DNA from 2 places in the Peribacillus suis genome. Region 2 is predicted to be linked to the other one. Evidence: riboswitches for the same ligand, from Rfam matches in the RefSeq annotation. Region 2 holds a riboswitch; the other holds the start of a gene.
The links. A riboswitch is a leader RNA that binds a small molecule or an ion and turns the genes downstream of it on or off. The one in region 2 is predicted to bind thiamine pyrophosphate.
Positions count from the first base shown of each region.

Region 1 (12,558 bases), 260 kb from region 2:
ACTACCCATAAATTAGATAGTGTAAACGATATTTTATTATATAAAAATGAAATATTAAGGGTTACCGAACAATTTAACTAATAGGTAAAAATAGTTAGTCATTGGATAAATTTATAATATAACAAATATAGCCACGTGACTATAAACACGTGGCTAATGTATTTTTCTAAAAAATGTGAAATCCAAAGTTTTGAAACCTTTAAAATCCTCTATATCAACACTATTATTAAAACGCCCAATCCCCATTACGGAAGACAGCTTCTGAAGTGCCGTCAGGAAGGATGCCGTCGATGTTCATTTTATCCGAACCAATCATGAAATCAACATGGGTTAGACTTTCGTTCAGACCATGTTCCGCCAGTTCCTCGGGGCTCATGTTTTTTCCACCTTCAAGACAGAATGCATAAGAGCTTCCGATTGCTAAGTGGTTGGATGCATTTTCATCGAATAATGTATTGAAAAATAATACGTTTGATTGGGAAATGGGCGAATTGAATGGGACTAGTGCCACTTCTCCTAGATAGTGTGATCCTTCATCTGTATCGACCAATTGTTTCAAGATTTCTTCGCCTTTTTCAGCCTTCACTTCTGTGATCCGGCCTTCCTTGAATGTCACGGAGAAATTATCGATAATATTGCCGCCGTAACTAAGTGGCTTTGTGCTTGAAACCGTTCCATTGACACCATTTTTCAGTGGAACCGTGAACACTTCTTCCGTTGGCATGTTAGCCATGAATTCATGTCCTTGCTCATTGATGCTGCCAGCTCCGCACCAAAGGTGTTTTTCAGGCAATTCGATGGTTAAATCCGTACCTGGTGCCGTGTAGTGCAATTTCTGGTAATGTTTTTCATTTAAATAATCCACTTTTTCATGAAGCGTGTCGTCGTGTTTCTTCCAAGCCTCGACAGGTTCTTTTACATCAACCCGGACTGCTTTAAAGATCGCTTCCCAGAGTGCATCGATGCGTTTCTCTTCAGCAACTTCAGGGAAGACTTTATCAGCCCAAGCTTGTGAAGGGACTGCGACAATGGACCAACTCACTTTATCGGACTGCATATATTGACGCCACTTTTTCAGTGCGGTACCCGATGCCTTTTGGAAATTGGCGATCCGTTCAGGTTGAACATTCTTCAAAAGGTCAGGACTTGAGGAGATGACCGATAGAAAAGCTGCGCCATTTTCAGCAAGCTCGATCGTTTCTTTTGCCCGCCATTCTGGATATTCGTTAAATACTTCAGCGGGGGCCATTTCATATTTTGTACGACCGACAATATCATCATTCCAGTTAACGATGACATTACGTGCTCCGTTTTCATAAGCCTTTTTAACGATGAGCCGAACAAGTTCAGCTCCTTCTAAGGTTGTGTTTACAACGAGGGTTTGTCCCTTCTGGATATTGACGCCGACTTTAACGGCCAGTTCTGCGTATTTTTCTAAATTGGTTTGAAATTCATTCATCTTTTAAAACTTCCTTTCTCTTATCTCCAGTTTAATTGTATCGATAGTTTCTGAAAAAAGAAACTTTTTACACATATGTATCATAAAACGTGGGGGTTCAAATAAATCCGATAAAAAAATAGAGGAGGATGGAAAAGCTGAGTGCAGGGACTCAGCTTCTGTGAACACTCTCATTATTTTTTCAGTACATCATGGTCTACATAACGTTCCCCGTTGATTTCACTTAGCAGGTTAATGGCCACTCTGGCTCCGTCACCGGCCGTAACGATGGTATGTACGCTCACGCCTGCACCAGCGCCAGCAGCCCAAATTCCCTCTACGGATGTTTTCCCTAGTGAATCCACGTCATACACTTTTTTAGTGCGCGGCTCTATGCCGTCTTTTGTTGTGACTCCCGCTTCTTCGGCTAGATTAGTGATCATTCCCGTCGCCAGGATGATGTAAGTAGCATCAATAGGGCCGTTTTCCGTTTCGATTGTAAATCCTTGTTCCGTTTTTTCGATGCCTGTAACTTTTGTTTCGATATGTTCAGCACCGAATTTCTTTGCCTGTTGAATTCCGATATGGACTAAGTCAGGTCCAGAGATTTCATCCACACCATAATGGTTTTCCATCCAGGCTTTTTTTGTGATACTTGCATTACTGTCGAGAATGACTGTCTTTTTTCCTGCCTTAGCCGTGAAGATGGCGGCACTTCCGCCAGCAGGTCCGGCACCGATAATGGCAATTTCATACATAGGAATAATCCTCCTTTTTCTCTACCTTGATTCTATCAAACGTACATAGGAAAAGGCTATTGAAATGATTTGAGAATAATCACAATAGTAAAATATATTAAAAGGGTGCAAAAAGCATGGAAGAGAGGGTCCCGGAAGACCCTCTCTTTTAAAAATTATTTGTCTAGGTTAATCCAGACGCTTTTAACTTCTGTATAATTTTCAAGTGCATAGGAACCCATTTCCCGTCCGATTCCGGATTGCTTATAACCACCGAATGGGGAGGCGGCATCAAATGCATTATAGCAGTTTACCCAGACAGTACCGGCACGTAACTTTCCTGCTACATAATGGGCGTTAGCTAGATCGCTTGTCCATAAACCGGCAGCCAACCCATATTCACTTGCATTTGCCCGGTTGATTACATCGTCTATATTCTCATACGGCATGGCAGCAATGACTGGACCAAATATTTCTTCTTTGGCAATGGTCATTTCCTCTTCTACACCGGCAAAGATCGTTGGTGAAACAAAGTAGCCTTCATCGCTAGGATTGTTTCCTCCTACCAATATTTCTGCACCTTCTTTTTTTCCTTTTTCAATGTAACCAAGAACTCGATTCTGCTGTTCCTGGGAAACGAGTGGTCCAATTTGTGTATTCGGATCCAATCCGGCTCCTTGTTTGATCTTTTTAGCGTGACTAGTCATATCAGCCACGACATTATCATAGTGTTTCTTTTGTATATAAACCCGGGAGCCGGCACAGCATACCTGACCCTGGTTAAACATGACACCATTTAAAGCTCCAGGAATGGCTTTGGAGAAGTCGGCATCTGGAAGGATGATGTTAGGCGATTTCCCTCCGAGTTCCAGTGTCACGCGCTTCAATGAATAGGAAGCAGAACGCATGATCATTTTCCCTACTTCAGTAGAACCGGTGAAGGCAATCTTATCGACTTCAGGATGGTCGACAAGGGCTTGACCAGCCGTTTCACCGAATCCAGGGACGATATTGACGACACCGTCAGGGAAACCGGCTTCCGCGATTAGCTCTGCTAAATAAAGGGCGGATAATGGTGTTTGCTCGGCAGGTTTCAAAATGACCGTGCAGCCAGTCGCAAGAGCGGCTCCCAGTTTCCACATCGCCATAAGAAGCGGGAAGTTCCAAGGGATGATTTGACCGACGACGCCTACAGCCTCATGTTTTGTATAGTTGAAGTAATTTCCATTTACCGGAATGGTCTGTCCGACGATTTTAGTCGACCAGCCAGCAAAATATCTCATATGCTCAATGGCTAGAGGGATATCCGCATTTGTTGTTTCACTGATGGGCTTTCCATTGTCCAGTGTTTCTAATTGCGCTAATTCTGTTTTATTTTCTTCCATTAAATCTGCTAGTTTATACATCAACCTGCTACGGTTTGCGGCGCTCATCTTGGACCATGGGCCTTCATCGAATGCTTTTCTTGCGGCTTTAACAGCTAAATTGATATCTTCTTTATCCGCTTCATATACATCTGCGAGTTTCTTGCCTGTTGCGGGGTTGGGAGTGGTAAAGGTCTTCTTCGAGGCACTTTCTACGAATTTTCCATTAATATAGAGCTTTTTAGGACCTTTTAAAAACTTGTCCAGCTTTCCACTTACTTCTAACGTTAGATTGGTCATTGTTTCCCTCCTGAATATAATGATTATATTGGGCAAAACATGATGACTTAATTGATAACGCTTTCATATTCCAATATTTATCATAAAATAAATAGATGAAATATTCAATCATTACTATTCGACATTTTATTCTTAAATGGAAAAAGGCTTGAAATCAACGTTTTTTCTATTTGAGTAAAGAAAAGTGTCAAGACAGTTGTAAATACTATGGCGAAAAGGAAAATTAATAGGTAATATTAAATAGGAGAATATATTGGTAAGCGATCAGATTTTAGGAGGTTTATATGGAAAACAATGCGAAAGTGATATCGCAGCGTAAACTGCTGGGTGTCGCTGGTTTTGGATGGATGTTTGATGCACTGGATGTGGGGATGCTTTCTTTTATCATCGTTGCATTGAAACAGGATTGGAATTTAACGAGCCAACAAGTCGGTTGGATCGGAAGTATCAATTCTATCGGGATGGCTGTAGGGGCGATTCTCTTTGGAGCAATGGCAGACCGGGTTGGCAGAAAGAATGTCTTTATCATAACCTTATTATTATTTTCGATTGCGAGCGGTCTGTCTGCAGCCGTCAGTACGCTTAGTTTATTCCTGATTTTGCGTTTCTTGATAGGGATGGGGCTCGGGGGAGAGCTACCCGTTGCTTCAACACTCGTTTCTGAAAGCGTCGAGGCAAGTAAAAGGGGACGTGTTGTGGTACTCCTTGAAAGTTTCTGGGCGGTCGGCTGGTTGTTGGCGGCGCTCATCTCTTATTTCATCATTCCTGTATACGGATGGCGTGTGGCTTTGTTATTAAGTGCGGTTCCGGCATTATATGCTCTATATCTACGTTTGAAATTACCCGATTCTCCTAAATATACGGAGCTTGAAAAGAAACAGAGACCGTCTGTGCTGAACAACATGAAAATGGTCTGGCAAAAAGGGCACGCACGTCAGACACTTGTTTTATGGATTCTTTGGTTTTGTGTGGTCTTTTCCTATTACGGCATGTTTTTATGGTTACCAAGTGTCATGGTCATGAAGGGCTTCAGCATGATTCAGAGTTTTGAATATGTATTGATCATGACGTTAGCCCAATTGCCTGGTTATTTCTCTGCTGCGTGGTTGATAGAGAAGATGGGGCGTAAGTTCGTATTGATTACATATTTAATAGGAACGGCAGGTAGTGCATTTTTCTTTGGCTCCGCTGAAGGCTTATCACTCTTGATCGTATCCGGCATGTTCCTATCGTTTTTCAACTTAGGTGCATGGGGGGCGCTTTATGCGTATACACCTGAACAGTATCCAACCGTCATTCGTGGAACCGGGACGGGGTTAGCAGCTGGAGTCGGACGCGTCGGGGGCATTTTGGGGCCGTTGCTTGTCGGGTATCTAGTTGCTGGAGATACACCGATATCGACCATCTTCACGATTTTCACAATCGCGATTTTAATTGGTGCTGTTGCTGTGGCATTTGGAAAAGAAACGAAGAATACCATTCTTTCATAAAGGAAGGAGGATGACTCGAAATGAGCATCCTCCTTCTATTAATTAGTGAATCTTTTTATAGTGTATGAAAGGTGTGTAGCCACGTCCATTGGATTTTTTGCCTGTGTAATGGCAGAGACGACCGCAGCACCGGCAATTCCACTTTTAGAAAGCCTGTTGATATTATCCGCTGTAATCCCACCAATCGCAACGGCAGGAATCGAGGTACTGTGACAAATTCTCTCCAGTTCCCCTTTTTTCAAAGCAGTTGCGTCTTGTTTCGTTTTTGTCGGGAATACAGAGCCAACACCAATATAGTCAGCGCCATTGTTTTCAGCTTCAAGGGCCTCCTCCAAGGTAGAGACGGATACTCCAATGATCATATTGTCAGGAACAAGGGTCTTGATGATGGGAAGAGGAAGGTCATCCTGCCCAACATGAATTCCATCCGCTCCTACAGCAAGCGCAATATCCACGCGGTCATTAATGATTAACGGAATCGAAAGTTCATCAAGGACCCCTTTTAATAGAGAAGCTTTTTGATAAAAAGTAAGGGAAGATGCCTGCTTTTCTCTAAGTTGGACGGCCGTAACTCCGCCTGAAACCGCCTCGGTGATGATAGTGGTCATGTCCTCGACGGCTAATGATTCTTCCGTGACTAAGTAAAGGCTCAAATCAAATGGCACTTTCTTCATGCATTTTCACCTCGTATTTCCATATGGAATCATTCATTCCTGAGATGGCATCGATAATCCGTGTCCGGTATGTCCCTGTGCCATCATTTTTTTCAAGGGTTCTGGCAGCAAGCTCACCAGAGATGCTCATGGTTGAAATTCCTGCGATAGCAGCTGAATAGTAATCCTCCGTAATTCCGCAGAAGACCCCAATCAAGGCCGTCGACATACAGCCGGTGCCGGTCACCTTTGTTAAAAGAGGGTTTCCATTATCGATGATGGACGTACGTGAAGAGTCACTAACGGCATCCTTGGCTCCACTCACGACGACAACACTCTTCAGTTTTCTAGCAGCACGTAGGGATAGTTCTGCATTACTCATGGAAAGCGGTCCTGAATCGACCCCTCGCGTTACGATATCGCCTCCCATTAGCCGATGGACTTCACTTGCATTGCCGCGAATAATCTGGACAGTCATTGAATCGAGCAGTTCCATCGCTTTCTCTGTTCGGTAAGGGGTGGAACCGACGCCCACAGGATCTAAAATTACGGGTATATGGCAATCGTTCGCTGTTTTCCCGGCAATCGCCATCGCCTCCAAGGAAACATCATCCAGTGTACCTAAGTTAATCACCAGTGCTTGTGCCAGTTTGACCATGTCCGCCACTTCTTTTGGATTGGAAGTCATAACGGGAGAACCACCAATTGCCAGGGTAGCATTGGCACAATCATTTGCAGTAACAAAGTTGGTGATTTGGTGGACGAGTGGTTGTTTCTTTCTCACTCTGCCAAATAAGTCTGCAACGGATGTATTCATGTGAAATCACTCCGTTCCTTTTTATAAAATTGATGGAAATGGTGAACGGGTCCGTGTCCCTTACCGAGTTCTAAGCTATTTCGTATCGCTTCTGAAATATAGATTTTCGCTTGTTCAATGGACGTCGCTAAAGGAAGTCCATTAGCAAGATTAGATGCAATGGCAGAGGAAAGGGTACAGCCAGTTCCATGCGTATTTTTCGTATGAATGCGTTCACCCTTGATCCAAGAGAACTCCTTGCCATCATAAAAGAGGTCATTTGGATTTCCTGCTGCATGTCCTCCTTTCAGTAAAACAGCCTTCGGACCCAGTTCCAGAATAGCGGTACATGCCTTATAAAAGTCCTGCTTCGTCCGGATCGGGAATCCGGTAAGGACCTCTGCTTCAGGTATATTGGGCGTGACAAGTGTAGCAAGTGGAAGTAAATCAGTTTTTACCGACGAAACGGCCCTCTCATCTAACAGATGGTGTCCACTTTTGGAAATCATGACAGGATCAAGGACGACGATAGCCGGTTTAAATAATTTTAGCGAATGGGCGACGGTTTCGACCGTCTCCTTTGATCCAAGCATCCCTATTTTTACTGCGTCGACACGAATGTCTTCAAATACGGCCGCAATTTGATCGGTGATCACAGGGAGATCGATGGGCTGTATAGATCGAACTTCCAAGGTATTCTGTGCCGTAACGGCTGTGATAACAGACATGCCATAAACCCGATGGGCCGAAAATGTTTTTAAATCAGCTTGGATGCCGGCTCCGCCCCCAGAGTCAGATCCGGCGATCGTTAGTGCCCTTTTCATAAAAAAACCCCTTCATATAATGATTTTTTAAGAGAACTTTCAATAAAAGAAAGCCTATAATTGCGCCCGTTAAAGAACTAAGAAGAAAAGCTGGCAGAAAACCAAAAAGTGCCGCTTTTTTTCCCAATAATAAAAGCGCGATCGGATAACAGGCGATGGATCCGAGAATGCCTGTCCCCACTATTTCTCCCAAGCAGGCGTGTCCCATCCTTTTTGTTTTTTGGTAGAGGAAGGCCGCCAGCAGGGCACCAATCATGCTGCCCGGAAATGCAAAAATGGAACCTGTACCTGTCATGTTCCTGATAAGGGATACTAAAAAGGCCTGGGTCACAGCAAAAAGCGGCCCCAACATAACGGCTGTCATGACGTTGGTTACATGTTGAATAGGAAACACCTTCGCAAAACCAACAGGGATGTAAACGAATGAGCTAGTCAGGGTAGTGATGGCCGTGAACAAGCTAGTCAACGTCATTTTCCGTAATAAGTTACCCGTGTCTAGCATTTAAAGCGGCCAATCCTGTTCGTTGTGAACCATGTCCCAAAATAAATATTCATATCGGGAGGTCATTAAAAAGTGTTTCTCTAATCTTTTCAATTCCTTTTCAGGCATATCTTCCGTCAGTTCGTCTAACAGCTTGGCCAACCATTTGTGCGCATCTGCGAATTCGGGGGATGCATACGATTGAATCCAAGCGATATAGCGATTTGTTTCTAGTGCTGGACCATTTTGTTCTTTTAATAACGAGCCAATTTCATAGTAATCCCAGGCACAAGGAAGTAAGCAGGCAATAAGGTCGGCTAAAGTTCCATGATGGGCAGCATTGAGCATATAACCTGTATAGGCAAGGGTAATCGGAGTTGGTTCGGTATTTTCCAATTCCTCAGAACTAATTCCGAACTCCTTGCAGTAGCTCCTATGCAAATCCATTTCTACCTGTAGAGTCTCATTTAAAATACTCGCAAATTTGGTCATGATCTCAAGGTTAGTGGCCTTGATGGTCCCTAAGGCAAAAAGCTTGGCATAATCCATAAGATAGATATAGTCCTGCTTTAAGTAATAGGCGAATTTCTTTTCTGATAGTGTCCCGTCTCCAATTGCTTGAACGAAAGGATGAGTATGATTCTTTTTCCAAATTTCTTTTGAACGTTCGTGAAGTCTAGCACTGAAAGTTTTCATTTGGGTTTTCGCCATGATTTTTCCCCCTTATAATTCATTCACATACAAAGGAGGGGAGTGTCCAAAAATGAAGAACAGCCGCTTTCATATAGAAAGCGGCTGTTCTAGGAATGTACGAATCCCTTTTTCAACCTGCTTTCCTCCGCTGGTATGACCAGATCAGGTACAAAGGGTTTGATTCTCAGCCTATTAATGGCTCCCCTAGCAGCTTATTATTCAATTAAACGAAAACCCCGTTCCTGAAAACGGAACGGGGCAGATGGATGAAGTCAAATATACGACGACGATATCATCCACTTTCCTCCGCCGGCATCACCCGGATCAGGTTCAAAGGGTCCGGAACATCATTCCATCTCAGTCTTATAGAAGACTCCCCTAGTGGTATTTCGTATGTGATTATTGTCATCATATCAGATAAAAAGGAAAATGCAACCTTTGAATCCAATAGAATTTTATGAGTATCTTGTGGCGTGAAAGGGGTAGTAGGATAAAATCCCCATTGGCAAATGGAGCATACCTAACCCACGGTCAATTGGAGGAAAATATAGTTATTAGCAAAATAGGGATATGGTCTTACCTTGTGCTAAAAGGGCACACGGAAAAATAATATAAAAATTAAAAATTATTTGAATGCAATTGACTTATCCTTGCAAGTGGGATAAAATCATGTCAAAATCATTTATATTCTGTATTCTTATCCAGAGAGGTGGAGGGACTTGGCCCTATGAAACCTCGGCAACAGACCCATCGGGGAACTGTGCTTCTTCCAACAAGCAATCGCTTGGAAGATAAGAAGAGACGAACGGACCTCTGTCGACCTCTTCTTGGATTAGAAGGGGTTTTTATTTTTGTCAAATAGGGTTTAAGGATCCCGTACAACAGGTATATATATTTTGGCTTTAGCAAAGCCTATAAGATTAGGGGCATTATATGTGGAAAATATGAATAAAAGGAAAGGGGCCATTCATATGGCAGAGTTTTTCGAGAAAAAAGAACAGAGGAGAGCATTGTTGATAGAAGAACTATTATCAAATGGTGTATACAAAACCTCTGATGAAAAGCATCTCTATGATGCTCCATTAAAAGCTCTTGAAGATGAATATAAGATTGTTATAGATAAATCAGGTAATGAGTCACCTCCAGAGTGCATGACTTAGTTAACCTATAGTGAACAATCAAAGAGAAAAAGCATTTGCTGTGTAAAGGCAAATGCTTTTTCCCTTTTAAATCGACATAAAAAGTACAAAAGATAAAAGATTAATAGGTATTTTGTCACATTCATCTAGTAAAATAACATATTTAAATCACGTGAAATGGTTGATTTAACCTAGTGTTTTGGTTATGATGAAAATGTAAAATAATTGAAAAATAGGAAGTGGTTATATTGCAGCCTCCTCACATAACAGCAGTTGAAAAAATTGAAGAAAAACGAAAAGAAATGATCATGTTAGCAAAAAATTATGGTTTGACAAGCAGGGTGACCATTCAAGCAAGTCAAGAGTTGGATTCTTTATTGAATGCGGTCACACATATAAAATTCCTGGGAGTTTGTAGCGAATAATCAGTACATCCCAGACCATTCAAATCCAGGCAATCGCCTTTTGCAATGGAAGTCATGTAGTGACACGTTTACCAAGAATGACCAAATCGCGTTCCACTCCATCGAGTTCTGCTATTTTCGGTAAATGAGCCCATTTTTCAAAACCGAATTTTGAAAAAAGCTTAATACTTGGTACATTGTGTGCGAAAATAAATCCAAGAAGTGTCTTAATCCCTATCTTCGGACTCACCTCTATAGCCTTTTGGATTGAAAGTTGTCCAATTCCTTTCCCACGGAACTCCTCATCTATATAGATGCTAATTTCAGCGGTAAAATCATATGCGGGTCTACCATAAAAAGATTGAAAACTCATCCATCCAGCTGTTTTTCCATCATGTATGATCATATATAATGGCCGTTTGAGAATATGATGTTCTTCAAACCATTTGAGCCGTGATTCTACTGTAACTGGTTCTGTATCCGCAGTGACCATCCTCGAAGGTACTGTAGAATTGTAAATTTCGATAATTTTAGGCAAATCCTCAAATACTGCTTCCCTGAATTCTGTAAACTCCTTCATCATTAAGCTCCAATCCATTTATTATGGCATTCCAATCACCAGTACAGGTGCGTCATGCAATTTAATTTTTATTAAGTTATTCAAATGTTAGGCTTGTCCTCTTTTTGGGTATTTAAAAATAAAATACTTCCTAGTGAATACAAAAGGAGAAGCAAAACAAATGAAGAAAATCGTTGGCTTATTTTTTATTGTACTTGTTATTTGTTTAGTTGCCTATGCGTTTCAGGCAGTAGATGCGAAAAACGATCAAAGAGTCATGGCATTTGGAGATTCTTTGACTTACGGAAAGGGCGATAAAGAAGGGGAAGGATATATTGATGACTTGAAACATAAAACGAATGATTCCGATTCAGAAAAAGTCCAATTCTGGAATTATGGTATTAAAGGTCAGGAAACGGACGGTGTCATTAAACAGCTCGAAGATCTTGAGATTAACACAAAATTGGATAAGGCTGACACATTTATCGTCTATATCGGAATCAATGATTTAATTAACAGTAATGGTGGAAACTTAAAAAAAATCAATGATCAAAAGATAAATGATGAAAAGAAAGAGTATGTACAACATTTAGATAAAATTCTTTCTGAGCTTCTAAAGAAAAATAATAAAGCTGATATCTTGGTGATAGGGTTATATAACCCCAATAAAGACGACTTGAAATTAGAAAACCATATTAGTGATTATAATCATTCGATTCAAAAGATGGTGGACAAGGATAGTAGACTAAAGTATATCCCTACAAACGATTTATTCGAAAACAAAGATAAAAAAGCATACTTCAGTGATGAAATTCATCCAAATGAAGAAGGCTATCAGCTTATAACCAATCGAATCTTAGATAAATATGATTTTAAATAAGAACGATAAAAGGGGCTGTCTAATAAGTCCCTAAAATAAAACAGGTGGAGAAAAACGAGTTGTTTTTCTCCACCTGTTTTTCTATTTCTATAATAATTTACTGAAAGTAGCTGACGTAACCCAGCTATCTTCAGTAAATTATGTGCCATGGCTACGATGCCAAACTCCGTTTGGACTTTCGCTAAGCCCCGAAGCGAAAAGCGACGGAACGACCTATTGCCCTTGATATGACCAAAAACACTCTCTACCTCGATTTTTCGTCGAGCGTAAAGTTGTGCATTCGATTCAGACCAAAGGTTCAATTTTGCTTTCGCTTTTAATTCTTCATAAACTGGATTAACATGCACTTGGCGATTTCCTGTCGCCTTTGTACATTGAGATTTTAATGGGCAATCCGTACAATCCTCACATTCATAAATTTTAAAGTCACGTGTGAATCCATTTTTATCCGTACGGGTCGAGTAACGCTTAAATAAAACCTTACGGTTATTTGGACAGGTGTATTCATCCTTTTGTTCATCATATGCCCAGTTACTCGCATGACGAATATCTTTTTTATAGCTCCGTTTTTGTTCCGTTAAAAAAGTATTGTAAGGAATCAAAGCTTCAAATTCTTTTTCCAAAGAGTAGAGATAGTTTTCTTCACTGCCATAGCCGGCATCTGCGATGACGTTTTTCGGGAATGGTAGCGATGTATTCTTCAGTGCCTCTAAATGCGGCTTGAAACAACGCGTATCAGTTGGGCGTTGATGTATCGTATAAAAAAGAATGAATTGATTTTCCGTTGCCATTTGAATATT
Region 1 is NZ_CM182019.1:1,189,780-1,202,337, forward strand. Features, by position in the region: gene AC503W_RS05890 (type I restriction endonuclease) at 1-81, shown strand, start outside; gene AC503W_RS05895 (aminopeptidase) at 227-1,459, opposite strand; gene AC503W_RS05900 (FAD-dependent oxidoreductase) at 1,633-2,196, opposite strand; gene AC503W_RS05905 (aldehyde dehydrogenase family protein) at 2,352-3,839, opposite strand; gene AC503W_RS05910 (MFS transporter) at 4,124-5,329, shown strand; gene thiE (thiamine phosphate synthase) at 5,368-6,003, opposite strand; gene thiM (hydroxyethylthiazole kinase) at 5,984-6,799, opposite strand; gene thiD (bifunctional hydroxymethylpyrimidine kinase/phosphomethylpyrimidine kinase) at 6,796-7,602, opposite strand; gene thiW (energy coupling factor transporter S component ThiW) at 7,571-8,104, opposite strand; gene tenA (thiaminase II) at 8,105-8,794, opposite strand; TPP riboswitch at 8,900-8,992, opposite strand; TPP riboswitch at 9,061-9,166, opposite strand; SAM riboswitch class I at 9,471-9,574, shown strand; gene AC503W_RS05940 (Fur-regulated basic protein FbpA) at 9,673-9,936, shown strand; gene AC503W_RS05945 (aspartyl-phosphate phosphatase Spo0E family protein) at 10,164-10,340, shown strand; gene AC503W_RS05950 (GNAT family N-acetyltransferase) at 10,393-10,899, opposite strand; gene AC503W_RS05955 (DUF459 domain-containing protein) at 11,060-11,758, shown strand; gene AC503W_RS05960 (IS1182 family transposase) at 11,713-12,558, opposite strand, start outside.
Region 1: linked by a shared signal. The riboswitch ahead of tenA (thiaminase II) and the one ahead of thiT (energy-coupled thiamine transporter ThiT) in region 2 are both predicted to bind thiamine pyrophosphate.

Region 2 (12,558 bases):
TGCTAGGGTATAGGAATTCAATCACTTCATCTACCAGGGGGGCGATTGGAAATATTTCATTTTGTGTAGTATCCGTTTCCCTCTTGGAAAGGTTAAGAAATTGTGTAATCCGATAATTAAGCTGATCCAATTCCTTTGAAATGATGTCCAGATACTTAATCTCTGGCTGTTCGGCTTGTAATAATTGAATGAAACCCATGATGGAAGTAAGGGGATTCCGGAACTCATGGACAAAACTTGATGTCATCTGGCCTAAAAGGGTCAAACGGTCTTTATGATTTGGATTGATCAGCTGATATTGCTCCGCAATCTGCTTCGTCTTTAAATCGGTATAACTGGATAAAGCGAAATAAATGAGTTTATCGAAGTACGCATTTATTTGGTGGATAACCGCAGATAGTTCTCCTTTGATGGCTTCGTAAGCGAGAAATTGATCAATGATGATCGATCTTCCGGTAGAGGTTATGGAAAAGAACATATCCATATTCAAATGCTGTTTAACCCGGCCGGCTGAAATCTTTTCCCCTAAATCCTTCAGCATATCATCTATGTTAGTATCTGTATTTTTCAGTTGTTTCATCAGTGAATTTAGAATTTTTTCTATTTCTTCTTCAAAATATTCTATATAGCCATCTGATAAATGCTTTAATCGCTCTTTCCATTCGGTAAGGATAGTAGTTTTATGAGAAGATAGGAAGTGAAGAGTCATTTCTCGATTCAATACCATTTTGCCCTCCATGTGTAGGAAAATGAATTTATCTTACTTAATTATGAATGAATTAGAATATAATTCCAAAATGTAATATATGGTTTTAATAATAACAGATTGAAAGCGTTCTTTAAATACTCATTCATGCGGTAAATGATTGGTAAAAGGGGAAAGGCTTTGTTTATATTAGGTAAACATTGTATTAATAGGGGGTTTACACATATAAAAAAGGCACCGTTCATTATTGACGGGTACCTTTTTTTTGAAATGTATAGGGTTCGATATGGACAATGACATGTTTGATGTCATGTTCCTTTAATAAGTTTTCTTCAACTTTCACTGTAATGTCATGACTTTGGATGACGGTCAAGAGCGGATTGACATGCACGGTTGTTTCAACCAGAATTTCATTCCCATGCATCCGAGCTTTAATTTCACTCATGTCTTTCACCCCATCCGTCAACAGGATGGTTTGACCTATTTGTTGGAGATGCTGTTCATCGAAACCGTCGGTCAAGGAAAGTGAAGCGTCGTGGAAAATATCCCAAGCCGTTTTGCAGATCATCAGACCTACCACTAAAGCCGCAACCGCATCCAACCAGTCTATGCCGATTGTGGTACCGATAATACCTACGAAAGCACCGATACTGACAAGAGCATCAGAACGGTTGTCCTGTGCGACAGCATGGATGGAGGCGCTGTTTATTTTTTTGCTTAAAGCCAAGTTGTAACGATAAACCCCGTACATGAAGATGGCGGAGAATAAAGCGACATAAGCTGTGAACATATTTGGTACAACTGTCGCGTCCTGCGAAAAGAATGATTCGATGGCGCTGTATATGACCTGTAATCCGACGGTGATCATAATGAAGGCGGCAACCAGAGAAGCTACGGTTTCAGCTCTCAGATGACCGTATGAATGATTATTATCAGGTGGTCGCCTTGATATTTTTAAGCCTATTAATACAGCGACAGAGGCAATGATATCGGTCGTGTTGTTTAAACCATCTGCCCAAAGTCCTTTCGAGTCTCCAAAGTAACCAAACGTTAATTTGAGGGCCGACAAGAATATGTATGCGGCTATACTGATATAGGCGCCCTTTTCAGCAGAAATTGAATGTTTATCCATGTCTTTTCCCCCTCGTGCAAAATAACCTTTATAAAGATATCAAATTGAACCCTAGTGAGTCTATAGAAAAATTGTCGTCTTTATCCATCTAACTTGGCATATGGCATGTGTATTGAGGCCATGTAAAGAAGTTGGCTGGATGAAAAAATATAACCAGTAATAGGGAAAAACGCTCGTGGATATAATAGTGTTATTTACTTGTCAATTAGAGAAACTAGTAGTATATTCTAACCGAGGAACAAAAATTAAATACTTCCACAAGGGGAGCCAAGATGGCTGAGAGTGAACGGTTGAGTTCAGACCCTATGAACCTGTTAGTTAGTACTAGCGTAGGGATGTGGTTTTGGATAGCAATACTGGGCATCCATTACCGCCCTGGTGTTGCTTTTTTGCATGCCGAAAAAGCGACACGGGACTCATGGGCACTTTTGCACGTGGAGAAGGGTGAGAGATGATGAAACATAAAACATTATTCATGACAGAGGTCGCGATTTTTTCTGCATTGGCATTACTGCTGGATATAGTATCCGGTTTTGTCTTTGCAAGGATATGGCCACAGGGGGGATCGATTTCCATTGCCATGGTACCGATATTCTTAATGGCCTATCGTTGGGGAATCAAGGGCGGAATGGCCACCGGTTTACTATTGGGGCTTTTACAGATTGCCACTGGTTTGGCATTTCTGGCAACGCCGCTTCAAGGATTTATCGAATATTTCCTTGCTTTTACCGCCGTGGGATTATCCGGGTTGTTCATGAATAAATTTGTGAATAACCGTAAAGGGGGAAAACGGTTAAGAGGGGATATATATGCGGTTTGTGGCATGTTTGTGGGGAGCTTCCTGAGGTTTCTTTGCCATTTTACAGCAGGTATCGTTTTCTTTGGGGAATATGCGCCAGACGGGCAACCAGTCGTCCTCTATTCCTTGATTTACAATGGGACATATATGCTGTTTAGTTTTATTTTATCAGCAATCGTGGTAATGGTGCTCTATTCGGCTGCTTCGAATGTCTTGTTGAAGAAAGCCATCTAAAGACAGACCTTTTAAAAGGGCCGGCTCGATTATGAGCCGGCCCTTTTCTCCATTATTTTGCAATAAATACCGAGCATGGTGCCTGCTTGGCTATGGAACTGCTGGTGCTTCCGAGGAAGAACTTTTCCAGGCCGCTTTTTGCACTGTTGCCGACGATGATTAAATCGGCGTTCGCCCGCTTTGCATAGTCACATATGCTATCCGTGGCATTTCCCTCTAAAATCTCGATATTTCCATTAACCTGGCATTCACTGAGCAACCTCATCATATTGCTTTCAGCCATCCTCACATTGTTTTCATGAACGGTGGGAGTATCGTTCATGTGCATTTGACTTTGTTGTTCTACTTCTGTTACGGGATGCGTTTGTGAAGGGTCGACATAAAATCCTGCTGCCGGTACGAACCCAGGAGCGGATGCACTCTCGATGATGCGGCTTTCACCTTTTGGATTCAGAACTTGAACAATGGTCAATTCAGCTTCCGGAAAGGCCTTTTTTAATGAAGCTCCATATTCCACTGCGCGGTTGCTCTCTTCATTTCCATCATAAGCGGCGACGATACGTTTTAATTGTTTCATCTAAGATCATCTCTCCCCATAATTTGTCATTATAGGTTATATACCCGTTTTTATTGGTTTCATGCCTTTTTCAGGTGTATATTGATTTATAAATGTGGGTAAAGGGTATGGAAAAAGAAAAGACTAGGCATGAAAGGGAGAAATATTGTAGGCACTTTGTATGGAAAAGGATAAGGGGAAAAATGTTGTGGAATTTGTTTTCCCTTTTAGCCATTGCAAGAGTTTTCTTTCATAAAAAGGGCAAAATATTTTTAATGGAGCATGTCGCATCTGGGAAAATGGGGGTACAAATGAGAGCGTTATTGAAAATAGGTCTTATAATTATATCAATCATTGTCGTAGTGGGAGCCGGTTTGTTCATATATTTTAAACAAACTGTGGATATAAGCAATCTCCAGGATCAACTTCAGCAACCGACCAAGATTTATGACGAGGATGGGAACTTAGCCAGTACCGTCACGGCTAATAAATCGGAAGGCGTCGCGATAGAGGAGATCCCGGAACATCTCATTCAAGCGGTCGTATCCATTGAGGATCACCGTTTTTATGAACATCATGGCATAGATTATCAAGCGATCATGCGTGCGATGGTGAAAAATGTCAAGGCGAAAAGCGTTGTTGAAGGTGGGAGCACACTTACCCAACAACTTGTAAAAATCACCATGCTTGAATCAGATCGGACCTTGAAAAGAAAGATAGAAGAGTTTTTCATCGCTCAAGAATTGGAACGTACGTATACAAAGGATGAAATTTTGGAAATGTATGTGAATCAAGTTTATTTTGGACATGGAGCATGGGGACTCAAAAAGGCAGCGAACATATATTTTTCAAAAGATGTTTCTGAGTTAACCGTCGCCGAAGGGGCTTTGCTTGCTGGGGTCATTAACTTGCCTTCCAAGCTTGATCCGTACAAAAATCCAGAAGGGGCGGTTAAACGACGGGATTTGGTACTGTCTAGAATGACCGAACACGGATATTTGACCGAAGAGGAAGCGGCTTCTGCCAAAAAGGATGAAGTATCACTACAGTTAGGTGAAGATACAGATCCTTTAAAAGGGAAGTATCCTTATTATATAGACCATGTCCTATCTGAAGCCTCCACCATGTATGGATTGGAGCTCCAGCAATTACTCACTAGGGGCTATAAAATATATACCACATTAGATCAACCGATGCAGCAGGCTGCCGAATCAGTCTATAGTCAGGATGCCAATTTCCCTTCTGGGACAAGCAATGACATATTGGTGCAAAGTGGGACGGTCCTTCTTCATCCTAAAACAGGCGGCATTAAGGCACTTGTTGGGGGGAGGGGCGAGCATCAATTCATGGGATATAATCGGGCGACGCAACTGAAAAGATCTCCTGGTTCGTCGATTAAACCGCTCGCTGTTTATACACCGGCAATTGAAGAAGGATATGAAATGACCGACTCTTTAAAAGACGAGAAGATGGAGTTCGGGAATTATGAACCATCGAATTTGAGCGGCACTTATAAAGGGGAGGTCCCAATGTATGAAGCCGTGATGAATTCCTTGAATGTACCAACCGTTTGGCTCCTGAATGAAATTGGAATCGACAAGGGGCTGGATGCGCTCAAACGGTTTGGGATTCCTTATGACAAAAAAAATGACCGAAATCTATCGATAGCCTTAGGCGGGATGGATAAAGGGGTGTCCCCACTCCAAATGGCAGGAGCTTATGCGGCGTTTGCAAATGAAGGAAAGCGAAACGAAGCGCATGCCATTATAAAAATAGAAGACACGGATGGGAAAGAAATAGCAGCCTGGAAGGAAAAGAAGACAAAGGTGGCTTCGAAGGATGTCGTCGATAAGATGAATGCGATGCTTCTTGGGACAGTTAACTATGGAACGGCTAAAAATGCCGCGGTCTCTGGCTATGAAATCGCAGGAAAGACAGGATCCACACAGGTCCCGATCGAAGGCATATCAGGTGTGAAGGATCAATGGTTCGTGGGATACACCCCTTCTTTAGTAGGAGCTGTATGGGCTGGCTACGATAAAACGGATAAAGAACATTATTTAACCACTAACAGCAGCCAGGGAAGTACACTCATCTTTCAAAAAATCATGGCTCAGGCCTTACAGAACGAAACGGCTGAATCATTTCATGCAGAAGACATCGGACCATTGATAGCAGAACAGCAGGAAAAGGAAGAAGAAGAGGAAAGGAAGCAATATTGGATTGATAAGGGGAATGAAATCAAGGAGGGGCTTGGTAAGTGGAAAACATGGGATTTTCCTTGGTGATGATATATTCCCAGTAAATGAAAAAAAGCTGTCATTATTGACAGCTTTTTTTCCCTCATTAAAAGATGAAATTTACAACTAAACCGATAACGACGATAGCCCCGATAATCATTAAAATGGTTCTCATATCTATACACCTCATTTATATGTAATTTTTTTTTCGTATATTAAATCCCAACGGTTTGGTTGGAGTGAAATCCTATTTTTTCATCATTTTCTTTACAAATGGCCTGAACCTTTTCCAGCATTGCATGTACATTTTGTCCTTCTAGGATCACTTTCATATCCACACACTCTTGTAGAATGAGAACGAATGATACAAATGTTGAAAGTTTTGTGGCATCGACCATTTTATGATTGCAGATAAAGTAGATGTTTCCTTTGAATTCTTTTGTCACTTGGTATAAGTTCATGATTTGACGCATGGATAATCGTGTATTTGTTTTAATATCAGCAGAAATTACTTTGTTCATGGTTGTTTACTCCTTTAATTTTTATATAATTAAATGTTTGTGCCGTAATACTTATAAGATAGAAAAACTAAGTTAAGTTCTTTTGAATTCATGTAATTGGGTTATGGTGTATATTTACCCGCGTATATCGTTTTGAAACCTATTAGAATATTTAAACTTGGAGGGAGTTTGGCCCTATGCTGACACTGATAAAGAATGGTGAGGTTTATACGCCGGAATACATAGGTAAGAAAGACGTTTTGTTGGTCGGAAAACAAATTGGCTTCATCGAGGATAAAATCGACGTCCCTGCCAATTTCGTTGAAATGCAAGTGATTGACGCGAACGGTCGAATCATTGTACCAGGTTTTATCGATGCACATGTTCATATCATCGGTGGCGGCGGTGAAGGGGGATTCAAAACAAGAACGCCAGAAATTCAGTTGACCGACGCGACGCTAGCCGGTATCACGACATTAGTCGGGGTCATTGGCACGGATGGAACGACAAGGACGATGCCGGACTTGCTTGCTAAAGCGAGGGCCCTAGAAGAAGAAGGGATTAGTTGCTTCGTTCAAACAGGTTCGTACCAAGTCCCGGTGAAGACCCTAATGGACAAGATTGAAGATGATTTAATCTTAGTGGATAAAATCATTGGAGTTGGTGAAATTGCCATTGCCGATCACCGTTCTTCACAGCCAACCGTGGCAGAGCTTGCAAAACTTGCGTCGCAGGCCAGGAATGGAGGACTTTTGTCCGGGAAAGCCGGTATCGTTAATATACATGTCGGGGATAGCCTGGATCATGTACAGGTAATCGAGGAAGTCGTCAGGACGACGGAAATACCGATTACACAGTTCTACCCTACACATATGAACCGGAACCCGCATTTGTTTGAGGCCGGGATACAATTTGCCAAAAAAGGCGGGTACATCGATTTCACGACAAGTACCATTCAAAAATTCCTGGATGAAGGGGAAGTAAAAGCAAGCACGGCAATAAGGAGAGCCCTCGACGAAGGTGTTGATATCCGCAACATCACGCTTACATCAGATGGACAGGCTAGCCTTCCGGCATTTGATGGCAACGGAAATATATCCGGACTGAGTATGGGGACCTGCATGTCGCTGTATGAATCGGTTGTCGATGCGATTATCGATGATGGAGTTTCGATAGAGGATTCCATCCGTGTGGTCACGGAAAATCCCGCGAATATTTTGAAGCTAACTAATAAAGGACGGGTGGAAACGGAAAGGGACGCAGATATACTGATTTTGAAAAAAGAGACCTTTGAAATAGATACCGTCATCGCAATGGGTCAGATTATGGTCAGTGAGGGCAAAGCGATGGTGAAGGGCACATTTGAAAAATAATTCATTGATTTCTCTTTCTTGAATTGGAATTTTTGGGTAAAATTAACCAGAAAGTCGGATGAAGGGGGATAGAAAGATAAAACTTTTTAACAATCGAAATTATACGAAATTATTTTTAGCGAACGTAACATCACAAATGGGCGGGACCATCGGCATGACTGCATTTATGTTTTATTTACTGGACCGCTTCACCAATCAGCCGATTTATGCGACGGTTACGGAATTAATGTATTCTTTGCCTACCCTTGCTGTTTTCTTACTGGTGGGGGTTTTTGCTGATAGATTGGACAGGCAAAAGATTGCTTTGTATTGTGATTGGATTTGCGCAGGGTTGTCTGTTTTATTCTTACTTTCGTTAGAGCTAGATGCTCTCATGGTATCGTTTGCCGTCATTTTTCTGAGAAGTGCCGTCAGGAATTTCTTTGTGCCAGCGGAGTCAGCGTTGATTCAAGGCATTTTGCCTAAAGAGGATTATACGATGGCGGCTGGTTTAAATCAGATGGTATCGAGTCTGTTCATGCTTTTCGGAAACGGAATCGGCATTTTTATCTATTGGTCAGTCGGCATCGAGGGAGCCATTATCTTCGATGTGAGCGGATTTATAATCAGTGGTTTCTTGATCCGTTCCTGTCGGATTTCAAAAGAAGTCAGACAGCCGAATGGAGTTTACAATTTGAAGGAACTGAGTGTAACAGGCGTTTGGGCAGATTTTAAAATTGGCTGGCAATATATATGGCAGTATAAGCTATTGTTCACGTTAATCAGCGGTTTTCTAGTATTTGGGATTGTGAATGGTGGATTTTCCGTGATGCAGGTTTTTATCTTGAAGTACAAACTTGAACCTGTTGATTATGAAAAGTATGCCGTCATCTTTGGTGTCATTTTCGGGACTGGAGTATTGCTGGGAAGCATCTTAGCTTCGGTACTGGCCAAAAAAATGAAGCTTCATCATATGATGGTCGTAGGCTTGCTGATATCGGGAGTGGGCACGGTGGCCAGTGGCCTTGTCGAAACAACCCTGCAATATATGATTGGGTTAGCTATCGTGGCTCTATCGCTTCCCATACTTAATGTGTCCCTTGGCGGGTGGCTGCCAAGCCTCGTTGCTCCCAAAATGATGGGGAGGGTCCAAGGATGGATCAACCCCTTGGTGATGTTATCGCAATCAATCACGTTATTCTTGATAGCCGTTGGATTCCCCACCTACATAGCAGTAGAAACGTTATATTGGGTAGTGGGAGGGTGTCTGATCTTCGTAGGCTTTCTATATATGGCCATCATACCGAAGTTCATCCATGAAAAGGCGCCAGAAGCTACTGTGATGATGAAGGATCAAGCGAAGTAATTAAGCAAGTAAGGAATGGAACAAGGAACTTCTTGTTCCATTTACCTTTTCTAAACGGTACAGGTTCAACTTCAATCCGAGAAAATGTCTTGCTAACTATCGGGGTTTATATAAAGAGCGCAAGGTTATGGGGGGAGACCATGAAATCGAAGCTAATCATCATACGAGGGAACTCTGGCAGTGGAAAAACAACGATAGCAAAGAGCCTTCAAAATCAGTTAGGAATAGGTACCCTATTGGTTTCTCAGGATACTGTTCGCCGGGACATGTTGAATGTTCGTGATAGAGAAGGCAACCTTTCAATTGATTTGATCCGTCAAATTACGGAATACGGAAAAGGAAAATGTGAATATGTCATTTTGGAAGGAATCTTACATAAAGATCTTTATGGTGATATGCTACATCACTTAATACGGTTCTATAACGGAAAGGTTTTAATTTGTTATTTTGATTTATCCTTTGAAGAAACCGTCAAACGTCACAACTCTCGTTCAAAAAAGATGGTGTTTGGAGAAGAGTCTTTACTTGCTTGGTGGAAGCCGAATGATTATCTAGGTATCAAAAATGAAATGATATGGACTAACGAAATGTCACAAAGTGATGTATGGACTCTGGTTATGGATCATGTAGAAGATTAATTGATGTAAAACGAGAATGAATATAAAAGCAGAGTGAATTCACTCTGCTTTTATATATGTATAGCGAAACGGTGTGTACCTTCTTACACTATATTCAACGCATGTACGAATCAACTGCAAATCCCAGAAATTGTGACTGAATGCAGACGTTATTTTAATCCCATCATGGCCCCGAAGTATTGTTGTGCAGTGGAAAAACAAATGAAGGCTATTAATTCTGATATTTCTTCGTCGCTGAATACTTCCTTTAATACTACAAAAAAACGTTCTTCTGTTTTCTCGCGTTGCAATAAAAATACCTCTGCAAAGGCGATTGCGTAGCTTTCTTTTATATCGGCCGGTGCCATTGGAATGCCTTTGGCCTGACAGTACGCACAGCCATTTCCATAGGCTAGAATTCTTCTGACATTTTCCTTCAATTGCTTTGTAAGCACTCCATCAGCAGAAATGGTTTCTGAGAGGTCATTCCAATTATGCGCAATTCCTTCGTTATGAAACAATTGCTGAAATGGACTTGTTCCAAATTGTGAACTTTTAATTCTTGGCATCGATATCTCCCCTTTGAGATAATCATAATCTAGAAGAAATGAAAAATTAATCGCATATGAAAAGTGATAGGAACAAAAAAATACTAGATGAATGGAAAATAAGGAGAATAGTATTCATATGAAATTAGACGATAAAGACCGCAGCATTTTAGCCGTACTGAAGAATGATAGCAGGGTTTCCATGAGAGAATTGGCAAAGAAAGTGGAGATGTCAGCACCCGCCGTTACAGAACGTGTCCGGCAAATGGAGTCTTTTGGTATCATCAAGGGTTATGGAGCCGAGATTGATTATAAAAAAATGGGCTTTCCGATAGAATGCATGATTGAAGCGACGGTGAAAAATGGGGAATATGACCGATTCAGAAAGTTTATCTTGGGTCAAGAAAATGTGGAATTTTGCTATCGAATCGCAGGAAAGGCTTGTTTCATGCTCAAAATTCGCTGTGAAAGCCTTCAAAGAGTGGAAGAATTCATTAATCTCGCCATTCCTTTTGCATCGACGGTGACGCATGTAATTCTTTCTGAAGTAGAGAGACTTTCTGAATGAAAAATTTTTTTACAAGTCAGTGAACGAATTCATTTCCTTAACCGTCATATAAGTAACAAGCTAAGGATCAGGGAGCAGGTGATGATAGATGGAAGAACGGGAGCTGATTAAAGCGGCGAAAAAGGGGGATGATCAGGCGTTAGCCTCACTATTTCAAAACACGTATCCTTTTCTGCTAAAATACTTGCTTAAATTGACTTATGATTTACAAACTTCAGAAGATGTAGCTCAGGAAACCTTTTCTAAGGCCATCGAGAATCTTTCAAGGTACAAAGGGACTTCCAAGTTTTCCACATGGCTGATTTCCATTGCGACTCGGGTTTACTTGGATCAGAAGCGGAAGGAGAAGCGAGAAGAGTCCTGGTTAAGACAAGAACAATCGGTCAGAAAGCTCAAATGGGAGACGCAGGCCAACAATCAAGCATGGGATGATGTAATGGAAGCATTGGGGAATGTAGAGGATGATCTGCGAATTCCAATCATCTTGAAGCATTATTACGGATTTTCTTACGAAGAGATTGCGAAAATCATCAAGATACCAGAAGGTACCGTGAAGTCACGTGTCCATATTGGATTAAAGAAGATTAGAAAGGAGTTGGTCAGTAACGATGAAAAAGAACCATCCGGTTTATCAAAACCACTCAGACAAGAGTGATCAAGAGACGGTTAGTCAAATCAAGAAAAGCTTGGAGGAATTTGACGATACGATTTCCATCGATGTCCCACAAGTATCTTTTTTTGAGCAAACCATTAAACGAAAGCGTCAAAAATCCAGAAGGGAATGGCGGAAAGAAGTGCTTATGTTTCTAGTGACGGCTGCTCTCATTCTCTGCTTCTTGTTTCTATCTTTATTTCATCAACCTGAAGTATTTCTCACATTACAAGTGTTGAGCGTGATTTTCATCGGCATATATACGTTTTATGTAAAAAGGAAGGTGGAAAGCAGTCATGGATAGAATGCAGATGTATGTATTGATTATGTGTGGGCTTATCTTGTTGGCCCAAAGCATATATTTATTCACCGATGCAAAGAAGAATGGTTTCAATCATTGGTTATGGGGCATTCTTGGTTTGATTCAAGCACCGGTTCCGCTAATTTTTTATTTAATCGTAAAAAAAATAAGAAAACGGGAAGAGGATGAGCTCAATGATTATCGTGACTACTAATGAAGTGCCAGGTAAAGAAATAAAGGAACTGAAGGGACTCGTTAAAGGGAACTCGGTCCAATCAAAGCATATCGGGAAAGATATTATGGCGGGTTTGCGGACCATTGTCGGTGGGGAAATTTCCGAGTATACGGAAATGATGAAGGAAGCTAGGCAAAAGGCCATTGGCAGAATGGTGGATGAGGCGAAGGAAAAAGGAGCGAATGCCATCGTTGCGATGCGCCTTGAAACATCCGCTATCATGCAGAACGCTTGTGAAATCATTGCCTATGGAACTGCCGTATATGTTGAATGAAGGTATTTATAAGTAATTAGTCATGGGCATTTAAGCTTATTTCTTTTGTTCCTTCTATTCCTATCGTATAATTCTAGATAGAAATATAAGGGGGAATGAAGAGTGGGGATTTATGAATTTTCTGCAGAGCGAATCAATGGACAGGAAGTTTCTTTAGAGAAGTATAAAGGTGAGGTCCTTATCGTCGTCAATACGGCAAGTAAATGTGGGTTTACCCCGCAATACGAGGATTTACAAAAGCTTTATGACCGATATAAAGATAAAGGATTGAACATTCTTGGCTTTCCTTGTAACCAGTTTGGAGAACAGGAACCAGGTCAAAACCAAGAAGTGGAAACATTTTGTCAGTTGAATTACGGCGTGAATTTCCCACTATTCAGTAAAGTGGATGTCAGGGGAAGCCAGGCACATCCATTATTTCACTATTTAACAATGAATGCGCCATTTACGGGACTTGTCGATAAGCCAGGCGGAAGAA
Region 2 is NZ_CM182019.1:929,414-941,971, forward strand. Features, by position in the region: gene AC503W_RS04565 (histidine kinase N-terminal domain-containing protein) at 1-727, opposite strand, end outside; gene AC503W_RS04570 (cation diffusion facilitator family transporter) at 951-1,838, opposite strand; TPP riboswitch at 2,089-2,191, shown strand; gene thiT (energy-coupled thiamine transporter ThiT) at 2,290-2,871, shown strand; gene AC503W_RS04580 (universal stress protein) at 2,924-3,448, opposite strand; gene AC503W_RS04585 (transglycosylase domain-containing protein) at 3,739-5,715, shown strand; gene AC503W_RS04590 (hypothetical protein) at 5,883-6,188, opposite strand; gene iadA (beta-aspartyl-peptidase) at 6,365-7,540, shown strand; gene AC503W_RS04600 (MFS transporter) at 7,599-8,885, shown strand; gene AC503W_RS04605 (kinase) at 9,026-9,523, shown strand; gene AC503W_RS04610 (carboxymuconolactone decarboxylase family protein) at 9,673-10,071, opposite strand; gene AC503W_RS04615 (Lrp/AsnC family transcriptional regulator) at 10,190-10,618, shown strand; gene sigY (RNA polymerase sigma factor SigY) at 10,707-11,273, shown strand; gene AC503W_RS04625 (YxlC family protein) at 11,227-11,574, shown strand; gene AC503W_RS04630 (sigma-Y antisigma factor component) at 11,567-11,785, shown strand; gene AC503W_RS04635 (YbjQ family protein) at 11,766-12,080, shown strand; gene AC503W_RS04640 (glutathione peroxidase) at 12,183-12,558, shown strand, end outside.